4 regions of the Erwinia sp. AnSW2-5 genome follow, and region 2 is predicted to be linked to each of the others. Evidence: riboswitches for the same ligand, from Rfam matches in the RefSeq annotation. Region 2 holds a riboswitch; each other region holds the start of a gene.
What was found. Region 2 has a riboswitch for thiamine pyrophosphate ahead of thiC (phosphomethylpyrimidine synthase ThiC). Riboswitches for the same ligand answer to the same signal wherever they lie in the genome.

Region 1: linked by a shared signal. The riboswitch ahead of ACFL9S_RS11575 (TenA family protein) and the one ahead of thiC (phosphomethylpyrimidine synthase ThiC) in region 2 are both predicted to bind thiamine pyrophosphate.
Region 3: linked by a shared signal. The riboswitch ahead of ACFL9S_RS16325 (FAD-dependent oxidoreductase) and the one ahead of thiC (phosphomethylpyrimidine synthase ThiC) in region 2 are both predicted to bind thiamine pyrophosphate.
Region 4: linked by a shared signal. The riboswitch ahead of thiM (hydroxyethylthiazole kinase) and the one ahead of thiC (phosphomethylpyrimidine synthase ThiC) in region 2 are both predicted to bind thiamine pyrophosphate.

The regions. Positions count from the first base shown of each region.
Region 1 is NZ_JBJGXA010000012.1:80,224-84,399, forward strand. Features, by position in the region: gene ACFL9S_RS11565 (ABC transporter permease) at 1-337, opposite strand, end outside; gene ACFL9S_RS11570 (ABC transporter ATP-binding protein) at 334-1,062, opposite strand; gene ACFL9S_RS11575 (TenA family protein) at 1,059-1,748, opposite strand; TPP riboswitch at 1,815-1,917, opposite strand; gene ACFL9S_RS11580 (LLM class flavin-dependent oxidoreductase) at 2,120-3,145, shown strand; gene ACFL9S_RS11585 (methyl-accepting chemotaxis protein) at 3,216-4,176, opposite strand, start outside.
Region 2 is NZ_JBJGXA010000006.1:7,985-12,160, forward strand. Features, by position in the region: gene nudC (NAD(+) diphosphatase) at 354-1,127, opposite strand; gene rsd (sigma D regulator) at 1,203-1,709, shown strand; TPP riboswitch at 1,835-1,935, shown strand; gene thiC (phosphomethylpyrimidine synthase ThiC) at 2,026-3,975, shown strand; gene thiE (thiamine phosphate synthase) at 3,972-4,176, shown strand, end outside.
Region 3 is NZ_JBJGXA010000024.1:52,731-56,906, reverse strand. Features, by position in the region: gene ACFL9S_RS16330 (choline transporter) at 1-1,338, opposite strand, end outside; TPP riboswitch at 1,670-1,792, shown strand; gene ACFL9S_RS16325 (FAD-dependent oxidoreductase) at 1,946-2,878, shown strand; gene thiS (sulfur carrier protein ThiS) at 2,875-3,072, shown strand; gene ACFL9S_RS16315 (thiazole synthase) at 3,076-3,846, shown strand; gene ACFL9S_RS16310 (ThiF family adenylyltransferase) at 3,850-4,176, shown strand, end outside.
Region 4 is NZ_JBJGXA010000011.1:254,542-258,717, forward strand. Features, by position in the region: gene ACFL9S_RS10510 (GNAT family N-acetyltransferase) at 1-378, opposite strand, end outside; gene ACFL9S_RS10515 (AzlD domain-containing protein) at 493-816, opposite strand; gene ACFL9S_RS10520 (AzlC family ABC transporter permease) at 816-1,478, opposite strand; gene ACFL9S_RS10525 (helix-turn-helix domain-containing protein) at 1,582-2,130, shown strand; TPP riboswitch at 2,211-2,312, shown strand; gene thiM (hydroxyethylthiazole kinase) at 2,347-3,138, shown strand; gene thiD (bifunctional hydroxymethylpyrimidine kinase/phosphomethylpyrimidine kinase) at 3,135-3,935, shown strand; gene fbaB (class I fructose-bisphosphate aldolase) at 4,087-4,176, shown strand, end outside.

The sequences.
Region 1 (4,176 bases), on a different contig from region 2:
ACAGCACCAGCAGCGGCGCGAGGGCAAACACCGGAATGGCCTGGCTGGTCAGCACCAGCGGCATCAGCCAGCGTTGCAGGCGGGGGGAGAAGATCATCGCGATGGCCAGCAGCGACCCCAGCAATACGCCCAGCACCAGCCCGATTAACACTTCCGAGGCGGTAATCAGGCTGTGATATGCGAGGAAGTCGCGGCCATCCCACAGCGCGCGGGCGACGGCGGCAGGTGACGGCAGCAGAAAAGCGGGAATATTGCTCAGGGTCGCCAGCCACCACAGCAGCAGCAGCCCGAGAAAAATGATTACGCCGCGCAGGCTGGTGGCTATTTTTCCGTTCATCCTGCGGCCCTCAGCAGCTGCTGCAACAGGTCGGCCTGGCTTTTCAGCAGGTCGGCATCGTCCGGGGCGCGGGGCGGCTGGCCACCAATCGTATGACTGTCATCGATCCCGGCAGGATAACCCGACAGCACCAGCAGGTGATGACTCAGACGGCAGGCTTCCATCGGGTCATGGGTGATCAGCAACACGGTGTGATCGGCCAGCAGTTCGGCGGCCAGCGTCTGTATTTTTGCCCGCGTCAGCGTATCCAGCGCGGAGAACGGCTCATCCATCAGGACAATGGGGCGTCTTTCATACAGCGTGCGGGCAATGGCTGCACGCTGGCGCATACCGCCGGAGAGCGCCGCAGGGCGATCGTTGCCGTGCCCGTGCAGCCCGACGCGTTCCAGCAGATAATCGGCCCAGGCGGCATCCACCTTCTCCCCGCGCAGACGCGCCCCCAGCGTGATGTTGTCGCTGATCGACAGCCACGGATAGAGCAGGTCTTTCTGCCCCATATAGGCGATGCGCCCAGGCAGTGGCAGACCATCGCTGCCGCAGACGCTGCCGGACGTTGGTGCTGCCAGCCCGGCGATAATCTTCAGCAGGCTGGTCTTGCCGCTGCCGCTGGTCCCCAGCAGGGCAACAAAGCGCCCGGCCGGGATATCAAAACTGAGGCGGTCGAAAATCTGGCGCGGGCCGAAGCACAGCGTCAGATCGCGCACCTCAATGCCGGGAGGGTTCATGCGCTTTGTACCGCATTCAGCCCCATCTGCCAGAACGCCGACTCCAGGCGCGTGGCAGTGGTGAAGATCGCCGACAGTTCGCTGAAGCGGCTTTCGGCACCGCGCTGCTGACCGACGGTTTCCAGTAAACTGAGGGCAGCGCGAACGCCGTTCAGATAATCAGGATCGCCGTAGTTGCGGATCCACGACGCGTAAGGGCTGCCTTCCAGCACCGTGTCAGGGGCATTGAGCAGGCGCAGGCCAATCTCCGCGTAACCCGCCACGCACGGCAGCAGCGCCACCAGCAGATCCAGCGCATCGCCCGAGTGACCGATATCCAGCACGTAACGGGTGTAATTCATGGTCTCCGCCGCCTCCGGCTCCTGCATCATCTGCGCTTCGCTCAGCCCCCAGTTTTCGCAGTAACCGACATGCAGCGGCAGCTCTGCCACGATGGCATTCAGCGAGGCGGTCGCGGCACGCATTTCCGGCAGCGTGCGCAGCTTGCTTACCAACAGCGCATAAGCGCGGGCAAAGTGGATCAGGAACAGATAGTCCTGCGTCAGATAACGACGAAAGGCGTTTTCGGGCAATGTGCCGCGTGAGAGTTGTTGAATAAACGGGTGCGCAACATAGTCCTGCCAGTCGTTCCCCGCCTGCTGGCGTAAACGGCCGTACAGACCCTGGCTGAAATCAACTGACTGAATGGTTTTAGACACTGAATCCCCTCACTTAAGTGGAGATCCGGGCACGCGGAGGTGTGAACAGGGCAGAAGTCACTGCCAACCCGTCCCTTCGCTGGCATGACCCAGATCAGGTTCAAAGGGTTCGGTTTTCACCATCTCAGCCCGTTACAGGACACCCCTCGGAGGGCTCTTTTATACGGGATTTCATTTTTCATTACAATCCACCCGCCATACTTCGAGCCGCAGATGCGTTGGCTGCACCCGCTCACCCCAGTCACATAGTCATCTATGCTCCTGGGGACTTGCGGACTTGCCGCCTTCCTGCACCTCGAATTATTTTGGGTATATACTGCTAATCAATCGTCATTTGTTTCACCCCACAGGAAAACCCCATGAAAAGTATTGGATTTCTCTCTTTCGGCCACTGGACGCCGTCGCCGCAGTCCGGTACCCGTTCGGCTGCCGATGCGCTGTTGCAGTCGATTGATCTGGCGGTTGCCGCTGAAGAACTCGGCGCAGACGGTGCCTATTTCCGCGTGCACCACTTTGCCCGCCAGTTAAGCTCACCGTTCCCGCTGCTGGCCGCCGTCGGGGCAAAAACCAGCCGTATTGAGATCGGCACCGGGGTGATCGATATGCGCTACGAGAACCCGATGTATATGGCGGAAGATGCCGGTTCTGCGGATCTGATCTCCGGTGGGCGTTTACAGCTGGGGATCAGCCGGGGTTCCCCTGAGCAGGTGATCGACGGCTGGCGCTATTTTGGCTACCAGCCAGCGGAAGGTGAGAACGAGTCTGATATGGCGCGCCGCCACACCGAAGTGCTGCTGGATATGCTGCGTGGCGAAGGGTTTGCCAAACCGAACCCGCAGCCGATGTTCCCGAACCCGCCGGGCATGCTGCGCGTGGAGCCGTTCTCTGAAGGGCTGCGCGACCGCATCTGGTGGGGAGCGGGTTCCAATGCCACCGCCGTCTGGGCAGCGAAGCTGGGTATGAACCTGCAAAGTTCAACCCTGAAAGATGATGAAACCGGTGAACCCTTCCATATCCAGCAGGCGGCTCAGATCCGCGCCTACCGCGAAGCCTGGAAAGCCGCCGGGCATACGCGCACCCCGCGCGTTTCGGTGAGCCGCAGTATTTTTGCGCTGGTGAATGATATGGACCGTGCTTACTTTGGCAACAGCGGCAAAGAAGGGGACAAAGTGGGTTACCTCGATGAGAAAACCCGCGCCATCTTTGGCCGCAGCTATGCCGCCGAGCCGGACCAGCTGATCAAGCAACTGGCGCAGGATGAAGCGATTGCTGAAGCCGACACGCTAGTGTTAACCGTGCCGAACCAGTTGGGCGTGGATTACTGTGCGCACACTATTGAGGCGATCCTCAAGCATGTAGCACCGGGCCTGGGCTGGCGCGAATAGTCGGGCAATGAAATGAAAAGGCTCACCCATTATCCGGGTGAGCCTTGTTTATGCTCTCTGCCAGTCAGCGTTAAAACGCTATCCACTCTTCCTCAGCGGCTTTAGTTTTTTTGGCCGGAGTGAGGAGGTGCCTTTCACTTTCCGTTTCGACAACGACCTGCCCATTATGCACCGCGCTGGCGTTGATCTTAAAGATGGCAACCATTTCACTCAGCTTCTGCGCCTGCCGCTCAAGAGAAAGGGCTGCGGCGGAGGATTCCTGAACCAGAGAGGTGTTCTTTTGGGTGGTTGAGTCCATCTCTGTTATCGCGACGCTGATCTGTTCTATGCCCTGACGTTGTTCGTTCGAGGCGGTAGAAATCTCATCCATAATCTGGCTGACATGACTGACGGAAGTGACGATATCTTCCATGCTTTCACCCGCTTTGCTGACCAAATCAGTGCCAATGCTGATACGCGTGACGGACTCGTTGATCAGTGATGCTATCTGTTTTGCCGCATCCGCACTGCGCTGCGCCAGCGTTCTGACTTCACCGGCCACCACGGCAAAACCTCGTCCCTGCTCACCGGCTCTGGCGGCTTCGACGGCGGCATTCAACGCCAGGATATTGGTCTGGAAAGCAATGCCGTTAATCACACTGATAATTTCAGTAATTTCCTGTGAGCTGGCGGCAATACCATTCATGGTGCTGATAACCTCACTGACGATCTGCCCTCCTTTACTGGCATGATTGCTGGCGCTGGCAGCAATTTTGCTGGCCTGCAAAGTATTCTCTGCGTTGAGATGCACCGTTGAGGTTAGTTCTTCCATGCTGGCGGCGGTTTCTACTACGGCAGCGGACTGTTGCTCCGTTCTGGAGGCTAAATCCGTATTACCTGCCGCAATCTGTGAGGAAGCACTGGCTAAGTGGCTGACACTTTCACGTATGCCAGAGATCATATCGCATAACTGTGTGTTCATCACCTCCATGGTTTCCGTCAGCTCACCCAGCTCATCTTTTGAGGTCGGGGTAATATGGGCGGTCAGATCG
Region 2 (4,176 bases):
AACGCTGACGTCATCATTAAGCTGAAGACGTGATCGAGTCACCTTTATCCAGAAACCATTTCTGGAAAGCAGCACCAAATTAAATAAACGCCAACAGAAAAGAACACCCGTAAGATGAACGGGTGAAAATATCACTCTTTTTTAATAATTTTAATCGAACCACTTTCAATCTGATAAGCGGCCTCGTTTATTGCACGCCATGGTATTTTAATCCCACGAAGATATAAAGTCGTGTTTATTTATATTGTTTGTAATATTCATAGGAATTTATAGCACTCCTGATTCACAGCGCAATGAACCAGGAGAATATATCGCTAAAAAACACTTATTAGAAAAAAATATCCAAAAATGTATTATTCAGCTTCTGCGCGACATATCGCAACGGTGTCTTCAATTAGCCGACGCGCCACCGTTCCTGCCGGCGGTAACTGTGGCAACGCATCATAACGATACCAACCAGCGGACAGCAGTTCTTTAGGGTCAATGTTGATCTCGCCACCCGCATAGTCGGCCATAAACGCCATCATCAGTGACTGGGGGAATGGCCACGGCTGAGAAGAGACATAGCGCAAATTTTTCACACTAATGCTGCTTTCTTCCATCACCTCACGTGCCACCGTTTGCTCAAGGGTTTCCCCCACCTCGACAAAGCCAGCCAATACCGTGAAAATCCCGTTACGATGCCGCGTATGCTGTGCCAGCAGGATCTCTTCGCCCCGGCGGATCGCAACGATGATGCAAGGTGCAATTTGCGGATAGTAACGCTGCCGACAATGCCCGCACAGACATGCCCACTCTGTTTTGCTGTGGTGCATTTCATGGCCACAGTAGCCACACCAGCGGTGTGAACGATAGAATTCTGATAACTGAATACCACGCCCGGCAAGCTGGAACAGGCCCGTCTCTTGATCGAGCAGCTGGCGTAACGATCCCATTTCCTGGGGAAACGTACCGCGGATCAGCCACACCTTTTCGCCCTGCCACTCCCCAATCGGCGCCCCTGATCGCCCTGTCAGACCCAATGAGCCTGCATCACCATGCGGCAGCTCACCTTTTGGTAACCAAATTTTATGTTCCTGGCTGACAACCCACCAGCCAGCGTCTACGCTTAAAATTTCCTGTTCCATCATTTTTCTCATCATCCTCAGCTTAAAGACTGGATTGAGGTCAGACGTTAAAATATAACATTCACGGAGTTGAACATGCTTAACCAGTTAGAAGTCCTCACCGCGCGCGTCGGCGGATGCAGTGAGCTGGTAGACTTCTGCCTGCGCTCACGCAAGCAGTTGCTGGTTACCTATTACCAAATGGCTGGCATTAAGCCTAACAAGGAAACGCTGACGACGCTCGATGAAAACGCGCTGGATACGTTCTGCCAGCATCTGGTGGACTACCTTTCCACTGGCCATTTCACCGTCTACGAACGCTTTATCAAGGAGCTGGAAGGCACAGATCAACTGGCGAAGGCCTCGTTAATCTACCCCTCTTTAAAAGCCAATACCGATCAGATAATGCAGATTTATGATTCGCATCTGGAAACAGCCATTGATGATAATAACTGTGTGGAATTTCAGCGGGTATTATCACAGGTCGGTGAAGCACTGGAGGCTCGATTTACGTTGGAGGATAAATTCATCAAGCTGGCTTTAGAAAAAAACCATGATAATCAGAGCACTGCTAACGCGTGTTCGCTTGCTCGTCCTGCCTGATCCGTTATCAGAATGTGAACTTCTTGTAGTTTCCAAAAAGCCCCTTTATGCTTGAGGGGTTAGGACGAGGCGTACCTTGCCCTTTACAGGATTGAAATACTGGCCTTGTTGCCAGTCAGCCAATCGCCATCTTGTCGGAGTGCCCACAAGGGCTGAGACCGTTAATTCGGGATCCGCGGAACCTGATCAGGTTAGTACCTGCGAAGGGAACAAGAGTAAATCAGCTATTACGGTGTGATACCGTGTTTTTTCACATCGTTCTCATTACTCCCGCCTCCAGGCAAGCAAACTTCCGTTTTATTATCAGGAACTTGCTATGTCTACCGTTGAAAAACCTTTCGTTGGAAAAAAAACTACTCGTCGCGAACAGCGTGCAGAAGCACAGCAGTTTATCGACTCCCTGCAGGGCACCGCCTTTCCCAATTCAAAACGCATTTACCTGACCGGCTCGCAGCCGGATATCCGCGTACCCATGCGTGAAATCCAACTCAGCCCCACTACGGTAGGCGGCAGCCAAGACGAGCCACTGCTGGAAGCGAATGAGCCGATACCCGTCTACGATACCGCCGGCCCTTACGGCGATCCGGCGGCGACGATTGATGTTCACAAAGGGCTGAACCCGCTGCGCAGCAACTGGATCATCCAACGTGGTGATACCGAACAGATTACCGATCTCAGCTCTGCCTACACCCAGCTGCGCCTGGCGGATGAAGGATTGGATCATCTGCGTTTTGACAATGTGCCACGCCCACGTCGGGCGCTGGAAGGCCGCTGTGTCACTCAGATGCACTATGCCAGGCTGGGAGTGATTACCCCGGAAATGGAATACATTGCCCTGCGCGAAAATATGGGGCGGGAGCGAATTCGCGGTGACGTGTTACTGCAACAGCATCCGGGTCATAGCTTTGGCGCACATCTGCCTGACAATATCACTGCCGAGTTCGTTCGCCAGGAAGTGGCCGCAGGCCGCGCCATTATCCCGGCCAATATTAATCACCCGGAATCGGAGCCGATGATTATCGGTCGTAACTTCCTGGTGAAAATTAACGCCAATATCGGCAATTCAGCGGTCAGCTCCTCCATCGAAGAAGAGGTGGAAAAACTGGTGTGGTCAGCGCGCTGGGGAGCCGATACGGTGATGGATCTTTCCACCGGGCGTTATATTCACGAAACCCGCGAGTGGATCCTGCGCAACAGTCCGGTGCCGATTGGTACAGTGCCTATCTACCAGGCACTGGAAAAAGTGAACGGTGTGGCAGAAAATCTTAACTGGGAAATTTTCCGCGACACACTGCTGGAACAGGCTGAACAGGGCGTTGATTACTTTACTATTCATGCCGGTGTGCTGCTGCGCTACGTGCCGATGACGGCCAAACGCCTGACCGGCATCGTTTCGCGCGGCGGGTCAATCATGGCGAAATGGTGCCTGTCTCACCATAAAGAGAGTTTCCTCTATCAGCATTTCCGCGATATCTGTGAGATCTGCGCCGCCTACGATGTGTCGCTGTCGCTGGGCGATGGCCTGCGCCCGGGTTCCATTCAGGATGCCAACGATGAAGCGCAGTTCGCAGAACTGCGCACGCTGGGTGAACTGACCAAAATCGCCTGGGAATATGACGTCCAGGTGATGATTGAAGGCCCTGGGCATGTGCCAATGCAGATGATTCGCGTCAATATGACGGAACAGCTTGAGCACTGTCACGAAGCTCCGTTTTATACGCTGGGACCACTGACGACAGATATTGCCCCGGGTTATGACCATTTTACTTCCGGTATTGGTGCCGCCATGATCGGCTGGTTTGGCTGCGCGATGTTGTGTTACGTGACGCCCAAAGAGCACCTCGGCCTGCCGAACAAAGAGGATGTCAAACAGGGGCTGATTACCTATAAAATCGCCGCCCATGCCGCCGACCTGGCGAAAGGCCATCCCGGAGCGCAGATTCGTGATAACGCCATGTCGAAAGCACGTTTCGAATTCCGCTGGGAAGATCAGTTTAATCTCGCCCTCGATCCGCACACTGCCCGGGCTTATCACGATGAAACCCTGCCGCAGGAATCCGGTAAAGTGGCACACTTCTGCTCGATGTGTGGACCAAAATTCTGTTCAATGAAGATTACCCAGGAAGTTCGGGAATACGCCGCACGTCAGGAAGCCGAAGCCCGGCCGATTGAAATCGGTATGGCACAAATGTCTGACGAGTTTCGTCACCGTGGCGGTGAGCTGTATCATCGCGCCGATACCCTGAAATCAGAGGAAAAAGTATGAGTCGTGGAGCGTTCCCCCCAACCGAAGCCAGATTGGGTCTTTATCCGGTGGTCGATACGGTGGAGTGGATTGAACGCCTGCTTGATGCGGGCGTACGGACACTGCAGCTGCGCATTAAAGACTGCGCTGAACATGAAGTTGAGCAGCAAATTGTTGATGCGATTGCCCTGGGTAAGCGCTATCAGGCGCGCCTGTTTATCA
Region 3 (4,176 bases), on a different contig from region 2:
ATTATTGATGTCGGCCAGGCGCGAGGTGAAGTTACCCAGCACCAGGGAACCGGAATCGGCCGACGTCACATAGAACAACAGCCCGGTAATGGTGGCGACCGAGGCACTGAAGGTAAAGCCAGGATACTGCGCCAGCAGGCTGTAGAAGCCGCGCTCCGGGTGCGCCATGGTTTCCTGCGCAAACGCCATATTGCCGTGGATGATCTCATACAGTGCGCTGTTACCGAAGATCGACAACCACAGCAGGGTAAAGATAAACGGAATGGTCAGCGTACCCACAACAAACTGACGAATAGTACGTCCACGGGAGATACGTGCGAGGAACAGACCGACAAACGGCGACCAGGCAACCCACCAGGCCCAGAAGAACAGCGTCCAGTTGTTCATCCATTCGGTCGGACGATCAAAAGCGAAACTGTTCAGCGTCATCCCCATAAAGCGGTTGATATAATCCCCGACGTTCAGCACCAGCGCATTCAGCAGGAAGCTGGTATCGCCGACGAACAGCACAAACAGGATCAGACCAAAGGCCAGCAGCACGTTGAGTTCCGACAGGAAGCGAATGCCTTTATTCACCCCGGAGGTCACGGAAATGGTCGCCATGATCACCGACAGAACGATCAGCCCGGCCTGCGCGGTCAGCCCTTCCGGTACGTCAAACAGCACTTTCAGCCCGTAGTTGAGCTGTACCACGCCAATACCCAGCGTGGTGGCAATACCAAAGATCGTGCCCAGTACGGCGGCGATATCGACGGTATGACCAATCGGTCCGTTGATGCGTTTACCAAAAATAGGGTAGAGCGCCGAGCGGATGGTGAGCGGCAAGCCATAACGGTAACTGAAGTAACCGAGGGCGATGCCCATCAGGGCATACATCGACCAGCCGGTCAGGCCGTAGTGGAACAATGTCCAGACCATCGCCTGGCGCGCCGCTTCCATCGTCTGGCCCTGGCCCTCCGGCGGCATCATATACTGGGTCACCGGCTCCGCCACCGAGAAGAACATCAGATCGATACCGATGCCGGCGGCGAACAGCATGGCCGCCCAGCTCATCAGGCTGAATTCAGGTTTCGACTGTTCTGGCCCGAGCTTGATGGAGCCAAAGCGTGAGCAGGCGATGAAAATGACGAACACGATATAGAGTGTGGCCGCCAGCAGGTAGTACCAGCCGAAGGTGTTGGATACCCAGTCAAGGGTGCGATTGATCCAGCGATCGGAAAAATCCGTGAACAGGATAGTCGTGAGGGAAAACAGCAGGATAAGTGCTGCTGAGGTATAGAAAACCACGGGATTAATACGATCTTTTTGAGGCTTTCCTGGTATTTCAGTCGTCGGCATAATGTCTCCGCAAAAAATGCTCAAGAAAATAGCCTGAAGTCCGCTCTGCAAAGCGCGCATTAGCGCATACTGGGTAACATCCGCCGTATATCCGCTAATTACACTGGGAGAACCATCAGGGTGATTATCAGGTGTAATATATTGATTAATCGTTAGTGTTTTTGATCCTAATCACCTCCTGAAAGTAAATTTTGTGTAAACAAGAACAGGAATGATAGTTTTTATTGATTGAGCATTCAATTAAAAAAAACTTCACCGTCTCATTTTTCCCGGTTTTTTCCGCACGAAAACCTCATGTCGCTTGACGATTGTCACCAGGTAAAATACAACTAGTTCCTGTCAGGGGAGTCTCGCCAGAAGAGACTGAGAGGCTAATGAGCGATTTTTCGCGGCTTAGCGACCCTTAGAACCTGACCCAGTTGATACTGGCGGAGGAAGACTCGTACCCGATGGCGCAACTGTCGCGCCGCCAGGGTACCTGCCACGTGGGCTGGCTGCTGATCGTCCCCGTCTTTTCCTTACTCTGTATCACGGGTCTCCGCATCTATTGAGAGGCTAACGTGACACGATCTGTATTCCCCTTTTTCCTTTTCGAAAACGGTACATCATGAGCCGCTGGTCGGTGATCGGTGATGGCGTCGCCGGGCTGTGTGTCGCCACATTACTCGCTGAACGGGGTCAATCCGTTGAAGTGATCACCTCAGAACAGCACGGTGCGGCATCGCACTGGGCTGGCGGCATGCTCGCCCCCTGGTGCGAAGGTGAAAGTGCCCCCGAAGAGGTGGTCGAGCTGGGTCAGCGTTCCGCACCCTGGTGGTCGGCGCGCATCCAGGGAGTGGAACATCACGGTACCCTGGTGGTGGCCCCCGCACGCGATACTCCCGAACTCAGCCGCTTTGCGCGTATGACGCGGGCGCATCAGTGGGTGGAACCGGCAACACTCGAACCGGCGCTGGAAGGCCGCTTTGCCCGCGGGCTGTTCTTTCCCGGTGAGGCACACCTTGACCCGCGCAGTGCATTGCACCAGCTGCGTATGACTCTGCAACGCAGCGGTGTTCCTTTCCACTCGGGCCAACCCGGCGGAACGGTCATTGACTGTCGGGGGATCCACGCGGCCCCTGATCTGCCTGAACTGCGTGCCGTACGCGGTGAGATGCTGATCCTGCACTGCGAAGAGGTGCCGTTCTCCCGCCCCATCCGTCTGCTGCATCCCCGTTTCCCCTGCTATCTGGTGCCCCGCGCCGGAGGGCGCTTGATGCTGGGCGCGACAATGGTGGAAAGCGACGACAACAGCCCGATCAGCGCACGCGCGATGATGGAACTGTTGAGTGCCGCCTGGGCTATCCACCCGGCGCTGGCCGAGGCGCGAATACTGGAAAGCGGCACCGGGCTACGCCCGGCTTATCACAATAATCTCCCCGCCATTCGCTACCAGAACGGCGTCTGGTCCCTTAATGGCATGTATCGCCACGGCTTTCTTCTTGCCCCCGTCATGGCAGAAAAACTGATGCTGCAACTGCAGCAGGAAAACCTGATATGAAAATCCAGCTTAACGGCCTCCCGATCGACACCACCGCCCGCACGCTGGCGGAGCTGCTGCATGAACAGCAGATGGATGCAGGCTGCGTGGCCAGCGCCCTTAACGGCGAATTCGTGCCGCGCTCACGCTATGAAACACAGCCACTGACCGCAGGCTGTGAGCTTGAGGTGTTATCACCGATGCAGGGAGGATAACGTATGTTTTACGATTTTATTCCGCAGTCACGTTTTCTGCTCGGCACCGCAGGGTATCCCTCTCCGGCGATCCTGCAACAGGCCATTGAGGCCTCGGGCAGCGAAATCATCACCGTCAGCCTGCGCCGTGAAGGGCGGCAGGGCGCCGCCTTCCGTGACCTGCTGACGGGGCTGAACAGGCGGGTCCTGCCCAATACCGCAGGCTGCCACAGCGTTAAAGAAGCCGTGACCACGGCGCATATGGCGCGTGAAGTGTTTAACACCCGCTGGATAAAGCTGGAGGTGATTGGTCACGCGGATACGCTGCAACCCGATCCCTTTGCCCTGGTGGAAGCGGCCCGCATTCTCTGCGCGGAGGGATTCCAGGTGTTTCCCTACACCACGGAAGACCTGATCCTCGGCGAGAAGCTGATCGAAGCAGGCTGTGAACTGCTGATGCCCTGGGGCGCACCGATTGGTTCCGGCCAGGGGCTGCGCAATATCGAAGGGCTGCGTTCAATGCGCGCCTGGTTTAAAGACATTCCGCTGATTATCGATGCCGGGATCGGCGCGCCCAGCCAGGCCGCACAGGCAATGGAGATGGGGTTTGACGGCATTCTGCTGAATACAGCCGTGGCCAAAGCGCAGGATCCGGTCCGTATGGCCGGGGCGTTTGCTGCCGCTATCCGCGCCGGTCACGACGCCTGTCATGCAGGCCTGGTCGAACGCCGCGATATGGCCAGCGCCTCCACGCCGATTTTTGGCATGGCGCAGTTTCACACACAGGAGCCATAACGGATGGACCGCTATCAACGACAATCCATGCTGCCGGAAATCGGCGAGGCAGGGCAATCTGCCCTGCTGAAGGCCCGCGTGCTGGTGATCGGCGCGGGCGGGTTGGGTGCCACCCTGCTGCCGCTGCTGGCCGGGGCCGGGGTAGGCTACATCAGAATATATGACGGCGACCGGGTGGAAGAGCACAACCTGCACCGCCAGACGCTGTACCGTATGCAGGACTGCGGGGAGCACAAAGTCGATTGCGCGCAGCTGGCCCTTAATGCACGTAACCCGGATTGTGTCGTCGATGCACGACCGCAGGCGCTGAGTGCCAGCATGATGGACGAA
Region 4 (4,176 bases), on a different contig from region 2:
GCCTTCGGCCACCACACGCCAGCCGTGCTTTTTATAAAACAGCTGCGCCTGCAGGTTTTCCGCCAGACATTTGAGTGCGCCGGTGGAGGTAAAGCTGTTTTGCACCGCCTGCAATAATGCACTGCCTGCGCCGCTGCCCTGCCAGTCCGGGTCGATAAACAGGCTGTGCAGGAAATTATCGTTATCCAGGACAGCGGCAAATCCGATGCGGTGGCCGTCTTCTTCCGCCACCAGCACGCGCTCGCCCCGCGTCACCCGGTCGAAATCCTCTAACTGCCATTGACTGTCATCCAGCCAGGTCCAGTTGGCTTTGCGCGAGGCAAGAAACAGCGTGCGTAAGAATGGTCGATCCGCTTCGGTAAAAAGACGGATATTCATGGGGGAAACTTTTTTCATGGGGAAACGCCTGCAACATAAACGCCGGGTGGCAACGGCGCCGAGTTTATCGCAAACACGTCATCTTTGATGAATAAAATAACGTACAGTTATGCGTCAGGGGATCCCGGCTAAGCGCAACAGGGCGGTCACCAGTGCCGCAGCGAGGATCACCAGGATCAGCGGGGTTTGACGCCAGGCGAGCAGTAGCGCCACAGCCACACCGGCCACCCGTGCGATGCCCGCAAACTGGACACCTTCGTAAAAGGTGTTTCCCAGCGCCACCGCAAACAGCAGCGTGGTGGCCGCATCGGACAAGAGCTTGCGCGCATTTTCAGACAGCGCCATACGGTTACCCAGCGTGGCCCCGGCAAATCGCATCAGCCAGGTGCCTGCGGCCAGCATCACAATACCGCCGATAATCAGTGTGGTGTCTGGCATTATTTCCTCCTCGCCAGCAGGCCTGCCAGGGAGAACAGCACGGGTAACCCAACAGGTGTAAAGGGAACCGTCAGCAGCGACAGCGCGGCACCGCAGGAGGCGCGCGTCAATGTGATGCGCGATTTCAGTGCCGGAAGCACCAGCGTCAGGATGATGGCGGGAAACACCGCATCAAGCCCGATGGCCTGCGTATTGGGCAGAAACTTCCCCATCACGCTGCCCAGCAGCGCCCCCATCGGCCAGACAAAGGCCACGCCGAGGCCACACAGCCAGAAGGCGGCTTTGCGCTGCTGCGCGCTGGATTGTGACAGACCAAACACCACACTTTCGTCATTCATAATATGGCACCCGAGCAGCGAAGACAGGCGCGAGCCGACCAGATCGCGCACCGCAATGCCAAAAGGAAAGTGCCGCGCGTTAACCAGCAGCCCGGCCACGGCAGCCGCCAGTGGATTTCCGCCGCCAGCGATGATGGCAATAAACATAAACTCGGAAGCCCCCGCCAGCACAAACAGGCTGGAGAACAGCGGCACCCACAGCGGGAAGCCATAGGCGGTTGCCAGAGAGCCATAAGAGATGCCGACCACGCCAACCGCCAGGCAGATCAGATAAATGGCTTTGCGCGTATCCGCACTGAGCGATGGAAAATGACGGGCAATCATAAGCGTTTTACCATGGCGAACAAAATTGCCATTATAATGAACGCAGAGTAAACTTGGGTCAACACGAACGTTTCGTTCGTTTTAACGAACGACCAGGTGAGAGATGACACAGCCCATTGCGATAATTGCACACAGTTTGATTCGGGAACGCACGCTGGCCGGGCTTTCGCTGGCTGAAGTCGCCAGACGAGCAAATATCGCCAAATCAACGCTTTCGCAGCTGGAAGCGGGCAACGGCAACCCCAGCCTGGAAACGTTATGGGCGCTGTGCGTGGCCTTAAATATTCCGTTTGCGAAATTGCTCGAACCGGCAGGTAATCAGACCCAGGTGATACGGCGCGGGGAAGGGATGAAGGTCTCAGCCGGAGAAGCGGACTATCAGGCGATCCTGCTGGCCAGCTGCCCGCCGGGCGCACGCCGTGATATCTATCTGTTAATGGCCGAGCCGGGTACTGAGCGCCTGTCGCAGCCGCATCTTGCTGGATCTGTGGAGCATATTATTGTCACCCAGGGGCGGGCGCTGGTGGGACCGAAAGAGTCCCCTGAAACGCTGGAACCTGGCGATTACATCTGTTATCCCGCCGATCGCGAACATATCTTCAAAGCGCTGGAGCCGGATACCCTGGCGCTGTTAGTGTCGGAGCAGGGCTAGGGTGGGCAAATGAGTTTACAACCCCGCTGCTGCTCCCTTATTCTGTCGCTCTCTCAGTGCATAACTGAGAACAAAAAACGATTAATGACTCGGGGTGCCCTTCCTTAACCGGAACCGGCTGAGACAAACCCGCATAACCTGAACTGGATAATGCCAGCGTAGGGAAGTCAGATGCCCGACCGGCATCGCCTTCTTGATCGCCGGTTGGGAGCAAACATGATCCAACCTGAACACCTGAGCCACGCTGATGTTGCCCATTCCCTGACGCTGTTTCAACAGCAATCCCCCCTGATCCACTGTATGACCAACGACGTGGTACAGACCTTTACCGCCAACGTGCTGCTGGCGCTGGGGGCTTCCCCGGCGATGGTGATCGATGCAGACGAAGCCGTGCAGTTCAGTGCCATTGCCGATGCGCTGCTGGTGAACGTCGGTACGCTGACCCGCAGCCGCAGTGAGGCGATGCTGGCCGCCGTTCAGTCGGCTAATGCCGCCGGACGGGGCTGGACATTAGATCCGGTGGCGGTTGGTGCTCTGGATTTCCGTACCACCTTCTGTCATCAACTCCTGCTACTGAAACCTGCTGCGATACGCGGCAATGCGTCGGAAATTATGGCACTGGCAAAACAGGCGGTCAGCGGGCGCGGCGTTGACAGCCAGCATGCGTCAACGGCGGCATTGCAGGCAGCCGAAGTACTGGCGGCTGAAACGGGCGCGGTGGTGGCCGTGACCGGAGACGTGGATTTTGTCACCGATGGCGTGCGCACGCTCAGCGTCAGCGGCGGGTCCCCGCTGATGACCCGCGTGGTCGGCACCGGTTGTGCGTTGTCCGCGGTGGTGGCCGGGTTTGCCGCGCTGCCGGGTGACCGCCTGGTGCATGTCGCCAGCGCTTGCCGCGTGGTGGCGCTGGCGGGAGAGCGCGCAGCCGCCGCAGCGCAGGGACCGGGTAGCTTTATCCCCGCGTTCCTCGATGCACTGTATCAACTGAACCCGGAGGCGCGGGTATGAAACGGGTTAACGCCATGACCATTGCCGGGACGGACCCGAGCGGTGGCGCCGGGATCCAGGCCGACCTGAAAGCCTTCTCTGCGCTGGGGGCTTATGGCACCAGCGTGATCACCGCGCTGGTGGCACAGAATACCACGGGCGTGCAGTCGGTCTATCGCATTGAACCGGCGTTCGTTGCTGCGCAGCTGGATTCCGTGCTGTCGGATGTGCGCATCGATACCATCAAAATTGGCATGCTCGCCGAGAGCGCCATCGTTGAGGTGGTGGCTGAACGGCTGAAACACACCCTGGTGCCCTGGGTGGTGCTGGATACGGTGATGCTGGCAAAAAGCGGCGATCCGCTGCTCTCCGCTGAGGCGGTCGCCACCCTGCGCGAATGTCTGTTACCGCAGGTCTCCCTGATTACGCCTAATCTGCCGGAAGCTGCCGCGCTGCTGGGCTGCGATCCGGCGCGCGATGAGGTTGAGATGCGTGAACAGGGCAGGGCGCTGCTGGCGCTGGGTTGCCAGGCGGTACTGATGAAGGGCGGGCATCTCAGCGAATCGGAAAGCCCGGACTGGCTATTTACCCGCCAGCGGGAGCAGCGGTTTACTGCGCCTCGTATTCATACGCGCAATACGCACGGTACGGGCTGTTCGCTATCGGCGGCGCTGGCGGCACTGCGTCCGCGACATGACGACTGGGTCTCCACGGTTCAGGCGGCCAAACACTGGTTGCAAGGGGCGCTTGAGCAGGCGGACTCGCTGGAAGTTGGCCACGGGCACGGCCCGGTGCATCATTTTCATCAATGGTGGTGACCACGCTGATCTGCGCTTTTTAGTGCGGTTCGTTCTGAAAAATGGAGTCAGCAATTTGCCTTAATGACGGTTTTGGGTCCACCCTGTTGAGGTCAGAGAAACTGACCAGCGGGCCATCTGATGGCCCCCTCACATTTTAACAGGAGTTATCATGACGGACATCGTACAGTTATTGGGCAAAGAAGCTGACTCTCTTTTGCAACATCGCTGCATGACTATTCCAGCGGACAACCTCTATCTT